DNA from 2 places in the Enterococcus olivae genome. Region 1 is predicted to be linked to the other one. Evidence: predicted binding sites of a transcription regulator. Region 1 holds the regulator's gene; the other holds the start of a gene.
What was found. The regulator LexA, encoded in region 1, represses DNA repair genes until DNA is damaged. The targets are predictions, from matches to a motif close to CNAACANNTGTTNG.
Positions count from the first base shown of each region.

Region 2: dinB (DNA polymerase IV) is a predicted target of LexA. The motif match lies at 2,332-2,345, and genes of this name have one in related genera.

Region 1 is NZ_JBSMVT010000005.1:4,128-8,677, forward strand. Features, by position in the region: gene ilvD (dihydroxy-acid dehydratase) at 1-344, shown strand, start outside; partial or broken gene ACWODM_RS05050 (IS1182 family transposase) at 493-2,034, shown strand; gene lexA (transcriptional repressor LexA) at 2,158-2,775, opposite strand; gene ACWODM_RS05060 (DUF896 family protein) at 2,987-3,229, shown strand; gene tkt (transketolase) at 3,330-4,550, shown strand, end outside.
Region 2 is NZ_JBSMVT010000002.1:132,254-136,803, reverse strand. Features, by position in the region: gene ACWODM_RS02825 (helix-turn-helix domain-containing protein) at 1-634, shown strand, start outside; gene ACWODM_RS02820 (helix-turn-helix domain-containing protein) at 709-2,157, opposite strand; gene dinB (DNA polymerase IV) at 2,372-3,505, shown strand; gene nrdG (anaerobic ribonucleoside-triphosphate reductase activating protein) at 3,634-4,236, opposite strand; gene nrdD (anaerobic ribonucleoside-triphosphate reductase) at 4,255-4,550, opposite strand, start outside.

The sequences.
Region 1 (4,550 bases):
TGTCCCTATCTAGTATGATCGTAGGGAAAGGACAAGGGGAAACGGTTGCCTTGTTGACAGACGGGAGATTCTCAGGTGGGACTTATGGATTGGTCGTGGGTCATATTGCTCCTGAGGCTCAAGATGGCGGTCCAATTTCATTGCTAGAGACCGGTGATACTGTCGTAGTTGATCAAGATACAAAAGAATTGACGATGCTGGTTTCTGACGAGGAGCTTGCAAGACGTCGTGAAAAAGTGGTGATTCCACCGCTTCATTCACGTGGTGCACTTGGTAAATACGCACATATCGTCTCTAGCTCATCCAAAGGTGCAATCACTGACTTCTGGAAAAAAGGCGAATAAATGAAAAGGGGCTGTGACATAAGTCCCATTAAAAAGCACCAGGAATGACGAGTAATCGTTCATTCCTGGTGCTTTTTAATGTAAAATAAAAGGAAGTACAGCTCTGACCTTGTACTTCCAAATTCTTATCCTCGAAAGGACAAAAACAATGTACACAAATTATAACATAAATCAGCTAACTTTAAATCTCTCTACTGAATTTACACCAAAAGAAAATCATGTGGCGTGTTTTATCAATGAATTGGTCGAATCTTTACAGATCAATGAACCGTATCTTTTCGGTCGTCCGCGAGACTATGATTTGAGTGCCCTATTAAAGTTGGTTCTTTTTGCGTACACTCGGGAGACCTTCACCAGTCGAAAAATTCAACGCTTGGCAGAAGAAAACCTCTATGCCCGCTGGTTGACGCAAGAATTGGAACCCTCTTATCGCACCATTGCCCGCTTTTGTGTCTCACAAGATGTCGAAGAACTGACCAACAAAAGCTTGGATTCTTTGGTGCGCTATCTTCGGGAACGCAATCTGATTGATGAGGCGCTTTTTATTGATGGGACAAAAATCTTAGCCAATGCCAATAAATTCAGTTTTATGTGGAAGAACAATACGATTCGGTTTGACCAAATGAACCGTGAAAAAATCCTGATCCTGATGGCAGAACTTCAAGAAGCCTACGAAGTCAAACATATTCCTGAAGGTTCTAACCTAACGTTAGATTCATTAGAGGAACTTTTGACACGGATGGAGTTACACTTAGAAGACCTAGAGAAAGAAGTCGAAGAAACAGCCAAGATTTCTCCCAATCCTGCGAAGCAACAACGACGGAAACTGAAAGCCCAAAAGCGCAAGCTTTCTGAACGCCGGGATAAACTGTTAGAGCACCAAGCACAGCTGGCTATTTACGGCACCCGAAACAGCTATTCAAAAACGGATAACGACGCGACATTTATGCGTGTAAAAGAAGACCACATGAGGAATGGACAAATGAAACCAGCGTACAATCTTCAAATCGCTACGTGTAAACAATTTGTTTTGGGGTATGATGTTTTTCAAAACCCAACAGATACAAAAACATTGGTCCCTTTTCTAGAAAAAATGAAGCTAGACGAACAAGCTTCTCATTATATTGTCGCCGATGCCGGTTATGGTTCTGAGAGTAATTATCGCTATTTTGAAGATGAACTGCCACAACACACGGCTCTTATTCCGTATGGTACGATGTTGAAAGAACAAAGTAAAAAATGGCAATCCGACGAACGAAAAGTGATGAATTGGACGTATCATGAAGAGGAAGATTATTATGTTGATCCCAAAGGCGTTCGCTTCAATTTTCATGCTTATCCCCAACGGAAAGATAAAGACGGTTTCGTTCGAGATATCAAAGAATATCAAGCTGAAACAATAGATGCGCATTTACGAAAAATTCCAGAAGCGTTGACACCCAAAGGATATGTAAGAAGAATTCTCGTCAATCCAGCTTGGGAGTATCACAAAGCCAAACAAAGAGAGATGCTTTCTGACGAAGAAACAGGAAAAATCTATGCTCGTAGAAAAATAGATGTTGAAACAGTCTTCGGAAAAATGAAGGCCTGTTTGGGTTTCACTCGATATACGGTTCGAGGGCTGGAGAAGGTTCGGAAGCAATCAGGCATCTTGATAATGGCATTGAATATGATGAAATTAGCCACTTTGAGCAGAAAGAACGAAGACTATACATAGAAAACCAGAATACCCACGAAAATCAACAGCGATTTTCGTGGGTATTCTGGTTTATACCTGGGATTGAGACATACTTACGTCACAGCCCCTTTTTGGTTAAAAGTGTCGATACAAGCCAACAACTAAACCTAAGATCTTTACATTTGATAAAATGATCGGTTCCATATAGTCATTTTCAGGTTGTAGACGAATATGATTTTTTTCTTTATAAAATCTTTTGCAAGTCGCTTCATCTTCATCGGTCATAGCAATCACGATATCTCCGTTGCGCGCAATATCTTGCTTGCGAATGATCACTTGATCGCCGTCCAGAATCCCGGCATTGATCATACTTTCTCCACGTATCGTCAGCATGAATAATTGTCCGCTGTCACTGTTTAGATTAGGTGGGATAGGGAAGAAATCTGAAGCTTCTTCTACCGCTAAAATTGGTTCTCCGGCTGTGACAACACCCAAAAGCGGAATATTTTGCTGCTGTGCACCGATCGTTTCCAAACCAAGCGGTGTCAATTCAATCGCACGAGGCTTTGTAGGGTCGCGAAGAATCAACCCCTTTTTTTCTAAGCGAGACAAATGCCCATGGACAGTAGAAGTAGAAGAAAGTTGGACAGCTTCTCCAATTTCCCTTACAGTTGGTGGATACCCTTTGGCGGTGACACGAGTATGGATAAATTTAAGTACTTCCAGTTGGCGGTTTTCTGTACGTTTTGCCAATCCGAACACCTTCTTTCTTTATTTGGCTCACTCTTCGTGGAGCAAAAAGTGATGTGATAGAGAATAATTTAAATGAACAAGAGTTCTTGTTAACTTTGTTAGAATCAGTGTATCATATCTAATTATAAAATTCAAACAGATGTTCGCTTTTTGTTTTGATTGTAATTTCCAACTGTTTTGTATAAGATGTAAGGGAAAGGGGCAAATGACGATGTTATCAAAAGAAAAATTAGCTCGCATCAATGAGCTGGCAAAAAAGAAAAAATCAGAGGGACTGACAGATGCTGAACAAAAGGAACAGCATGCATTGAGACAAGAATATCTGACGGCCTTTCGTGGTGGAATGAAACATCACATCGAAGGTATGAAAGTAGTTGATCCAGAAGGCAACGATGTCACTCCTGAAAAATTAAAAGAGATTCAAAAAGCCAAAGGTCTACACAATAGAAAGTAAATTATGAATACCTTTGCAAAAACTATTGATAATTGCAAAGGTATCTTTTATAATGGAGAAGTAATAAAGGTAAAAAAAACCTAAATAGGAGGCGTTAGTATTGTTTGATAAAATTGATCAACTAGGTGTCGATACATTACGTACTTTAAGTATTGATGCAGTACAAAAAGCAAATTCTGGACATCCGGGATTACCCATGGGTGCCGCTCCAATGGCCTATGCCTTATGGACAAAGCATTTAAAGGTGAATCCTAAGACTTCTCAAAACTGGGTCGATCGTGATCGCTTTATCCTTTCAGCAGGACATGGTTCTTCATTGTTGTACAGCTTACTACATTGTGCAGGATATGATGTAACGATTGATGACTTGAAGAGTTTCCGTCAATGGGAAAGCCGCACGCCAGGGCATCCAGAAGTCAACCATACAGATGGTGTAGAAGCAACAACTGGTCCATTAGGCCAAGGGATCGCAACAGCTGTAGGGATGGCGATGTCGGAAGCGCACTTAGCTGCTACTTACAATCGTGATAAATTTAACGTAGTTGATCACTATACCTATGCTTTATGTGGTGACGGTGACTTGATGGAAGGTGTTTCTCAAGAAGCGGCTTCTATGGCTGGCCATATGAAACTAGGCAAATTGATCGTCTTGTATGATTCAAATGATATCTCTTTAGATGGTCCAACTTCTAAAGCGTTTACTGAAAATGTAGGTCAACGTTTTGAAGCATACGGTTGGCAACATATCTATGTAGAAGAAGGCCGTGATCTTGATGCGATCTCTAAAGCAATCGAAGAAGCGCAAGCAGAATCAGACAAACCAACATTGATCGAAATCAAAACAGTGATCGGTTTTGGCGCACCAAACGAAGGAACATCAGCTGTCCATGGCGCACCACTAGGTCTTGATGGTGTGGCTGCAGCGAAAAAAGTTTACGGATGGGACTATCCTGAATTTACTGTTCCAGAAGAAGCTGCACAACGCTTTAAAGAAGCAATCGTTGATAGAGGGGCGAAAGCTGAAGAAGAGTGGAACGCATTGTTTACAGAATACAAAGCAGCTTACCCAGAATTGGCTGCTCAATTTGACCAAGCCTTTTCAGGCGAGCTTCCAGATGGTTGGGATGCAGAATTACCAACTTACGAAGTAGGATCAAGCCAAGCAAGTCGTGTCTCAAGTAAAGATATGATCCAAGCATTGTCTAAAGCAGTACCAAGCCTATGGGGCGGTTCAGCCGATCTATCTGGTTCAAACAATACAATGGTAGCTGCTGAGAAAGACTTTGAACCAGGACAATATGAAGGACGCAATATCTGGTTT
Region 2 (4,550 bases), on a different contig from region 1:
ATCTACCAAGTGTTTTTTTGAAGAAGAAGCTAGAGGCTGGATCGATCAATTTGAACACGACTTCTTTTATTTATCAGACTCTGACAAACAGAGAGCGAGTATCACTTTGGAGAAACAATTCCTTTTGCTACAGACAGTGATGCTTAATGAAGATGTGTTAGGTAACTTCAAGACATTTGATGAGCATCACGTAGCCCAAGTATTCTATGAACTCACGGAGCGTTTTCAGGTTTTTTGGACAGCAATTTCATCAAAATTGCCGCTTTACGAAATGTCTCCTTACTCACGAAACATCTCACTTTTGTTGATGTTTAGCTTAACGAATTTTAACTTTCTTTTGCCAGTGATTCGTCTCTACATTAATTCGGACGGTAACTATTTGCACCGTGAATATATGCAGTCTGTACTCAAGAAAAAACTGACTGATTTTGAGTTGATCTTTGTCAAAAAAATTGAGGAAGCAGATTTGATTATTAGTACATTCGATGAATTAACGCCACTGTCTCATCAGAAAACAATTATCGTTCGAGCGACTTTTCCTCCGAATGATGTAGAGGCGATCAGAGTGACCGCCAGCAAAATCGTAAGTAAAAATAGAAAGAGATCTGAACCAGATGGTCAAGAAGAAAAATAGAGACTTCAATCAAACTGTGACAAACATTCAGCCGGTGTTTTACCATATGAATGTTTGTCACAGTTTTTTTATCACTAAATAAGATGGAACGAGGTGCTGGGGAATTGTTTTTTGATTATTTGATCGATCTTATCCAGATCATCATTGGTCAATTGGACATTGATCCGTACGAAAGACTGAGGAGCATAGTCTTCAATTTCTAAAAAATCAATCGTACTAATGATCAGATCCGCTTCTTGGATCTCTTCGACAAATAATAGCTCATACTGATTAGAGAAAAAGAGCTGTAGCCGATTCTTGATATAATTGAAGTATAGGTCTGTCAAATCAGTGTAAAAATAAATCTTTCGTTTCGGAAGAAAGTCTTGCGGGGGGAGTAAGGAGAAGCACAGTAACAAACTGTTTATTTTGAAAGAATCGTCTGCTAATACAGTATTCCGTTGAGAAAATTCCTGCCAAAAATGAGCAAAATGGTTCATGTAATGAGGATAGGCATCGGTCAAGTAGTTTAAATCAACGACGGGAAACACTTCAGCCATTAGTTTGTTGACTGGGAAAATGAGTGTCGACAGGTATTTTTTGACTGCTTTTTCTTTTAGAAAAACGGCAAATCGTTGATCAAAAATAGTAAAATGTTTTTCAAATAAATCGATCCAGAGCTTTGTTTCAGCATCGATCAAGGTTGAATGAAAATGCTCGGTTTGGATAGGCAGATAGAAGCGAGAAAAATCATCCGTAAATATCACGAGTAGGAAAAATTCCCAGTCTTTTTTTGTCCAGTCAGGTAAAAATGCTGGTTTCTCAGGAAAGCTAAGCTGCCGAAAAAATTTTTTTTGATAGGGAAAAAAATAAATATGCTCCTCTTTTTCGATGGGAGATTGGTTGACACTAAAGAAAATCGCTAAGATCTCTCGTTGAGCTTCAAGTAGCTCCAATTTTAAATACTGACCGATTGCATCGATTATTTGTAGGGTATTGTCTTTTTGAAAAAGCCAAGGAATTTTAGAAAATTGTCGATGGACAACAAACAGAAACACGAAAGCAAAACTTCTGATCTTGGCTTCTGTACCTTGGATCTGAATGTTTTCTAAAAGAGAAATATGCAAATCATATGGATTCAAGTGAGTATTGAGTTCTTTGGTTTTTTCTTTCAGCTCCGAAACACTTATAAAATGTTTTTTACAAAAATCAATGGTCGACAGTTCTTCTCTTAAGAGGACCGAGCAATAAATAGTATAGGCTAGATCATGAGAGAAAAGATAGTCAAATACAGGCTGTAGCTGCGAGAGTGACTGGTGCTTTAGCTTGATTCCGCGAGCCCTGTTGATCGATAGTTCGATTTCACCTTGTGGATAACAGTGGGCAATGTCTTTTTGTAATTCTCTGCACAGTCTTTTGATAGATTCAACACTGGAAGCATTCAGCAGCTCCATTAATTTTTGAACAGAAATAAAATCAGAGCGATCCTCCAGAATGTATAACACTTGTTGCTTTGTCCATGTAGAAGCGTCTAATCCAAACATTTGATCCACCTCCGATGTAGTACTAGGTACTTTATTTGCCTAAGCATACCACAAAACAAATAGAATAGAAAAACAGGAGATGTTTTAAACTTCGAATTTCATGATGCTTCGAATTTAAGAGGATGTTTATGGTTATCTAAAGCCAGATCTTTTTTGATTTCTCAAACTTGAAGGGGAACGCTCGTTTGTATATAATAAAGGAGAGGTGAGAGCGATGACTGGGCTGCGGTTTCCATTAAAAAATGATCTATCCCGAAAAATTATTCATATTGACATGGATGCTTTTTTTGCTTCAGTCGAAGAACGAGACAATCCGGAGCTTGCCAAGCATCCGTTAGTGATTGCTCGTCATCCTAGTGATACTGGGGGCAGAGGAGTGGTCACAACAGCCAATTATTTGGCAAGAAAATACGGAATCCATTCGGCGATGAGTGCGCAAAAAGCGTATGAGCTTTGTCCTCATGCGGTCTTCGTTCCCGGCAATCATCAAAAATATCGGGAAATCTCACAAAAAGTGCGTGAAATTTTTCAACGTTATACAGAACTGATTGAACCTGTTTCGATTGATGAAGCGTATTTGGATGTAACAGAAAATAAGATCAACAGCAAATCTGCGATGAAAATCGCCAAGATGATTCAGCATGATATTTGGCAGGAGTTACAGCTGACTTGTTCAGCAGGAGTTAGCTACAATAAGTTTTTAGCGAAATTGGGTTCGGATTTTCAAAAACCTCGTGGCTTGACAGTGATCACACCAAATGAAGCTGTCTCATTTTTGAAAGCTTTGCCAATCGAAAAATTTCATGGGGTAGGCAAAAAAACCGTGCCTAGGATGCACGAATTAGGAATTTTTACTGGCGCAGACCTCTATGAAAAAAGTGAGATGGAGCTGATGCAGCACTTTGGAAAAATGGGCTACTCTCTTTATCGCAAAGTAAGAGGGATTCATAATTCACCTGTAAGTGTGACCAGAGAGAGAAAATCGGTCGGAAAAGAGCATACCTATGGTCATCCGCTAACAACGGAAGATGCCTGCTTGACACAGCTGAGAAGATTGTCAGAAGAAGTGGAAACTGCTTTGAAGCGGACGCAGAAGCATGGAAAAACCATTGTACTGAAAATCCGTTATGCCGATTATACGACAGTCACCAAGCGTGTGACATTAAGAGAATACATCCATAAAAAAGAAGCAATTTTCTCACAAGCTAGTTTGATTTGGGAAGAGATCATGGGTATTGAAAAAGGGATTCGTTTACTTGGCGTGACCGTCACCAATCTTGATCCACTGACCTACGAGAATATTGTTTTACCTTTATGGGAGACAGGTGATCCTTATCAAAGTAGTTAAGCCATGCTCGTCATAAAGCGTCAATAAATGAACAAATAAACCGCCCAAAAGAGTGTAATTGTACGCCTCTTTTGGGTGGTTTGCTAATTTCTATATTTACTTGGCAGTTCATCTGAACGATGTTGCGCTTAAATCAAGGTTTGTTTATCGATTTGTTCGTACTGTCTTTCGGTGTCTACGCATTTTTCCCAGATGATGGCCTGCCCGGCTTCCAGCGATTTGGGTACATCTAGAATCCGTTGGTTACTACTGCCCCGAAACTGAAGATTCAAGTTGCGTTTGCTTAATTCAAAACGTCCATCGACCAAAATATCGATCGTGTGAAGTAGCTCCAGCTTGTCTTCTGTTTCTAGCAATAATTCTTCAAAGGTATAACCGGACCAGCTCCAAATATCTTTTGTTTGTCCAAAGGTAGCTCGTACTCGACGAACCAGCTGGAGGCAAACTTCGGTATTGAGAAAAGGTTCACCGCCTAAAAGTGTCAGTCCTTGAACATAATCATGGCTGAGATCTTCGATGATCTGATCTTCCAGCTCTTGTGTGTAGGGGGTACCGTAGCGAAAATTTTGGATGGCTTTGTTAAAACAGCCCTCGCAAGCAAACAGACAGCCACTGACATAGAGACTGTTGCGAACTCCTTCGCCGTCTACAAACATAAAAGGTTTGTAGTCGGCGATTTTTTTGTGACTGTATTCCTCGCTTTGCCATTCTTGTGGACTTGGATTTCTCAAGAGAATCACTTCCTGTATTTATTTCATATGTTTGACCCGAGATGAGATCTCCTTGTGACGTCCATGGACCATTGGACGAGCTTGTGGATTACCTAAATAACCACATGTTCGTTTGACAACATCACAAGTTTTTGGATCGTGATTGCCACACTGTGGACATTCGAATCCTCGTTCTGTTGGGGTGAAATCTCCTTCGAATCCGCATCCATAACAGTGATCGATCGGTGTATTGGTTCCTAGATAGCCGACACGATCATAAGAGTAGTCCCAGACAGCTTCCAAGGCTTTTGGATTTTGCTGCAAAATCGGGTACT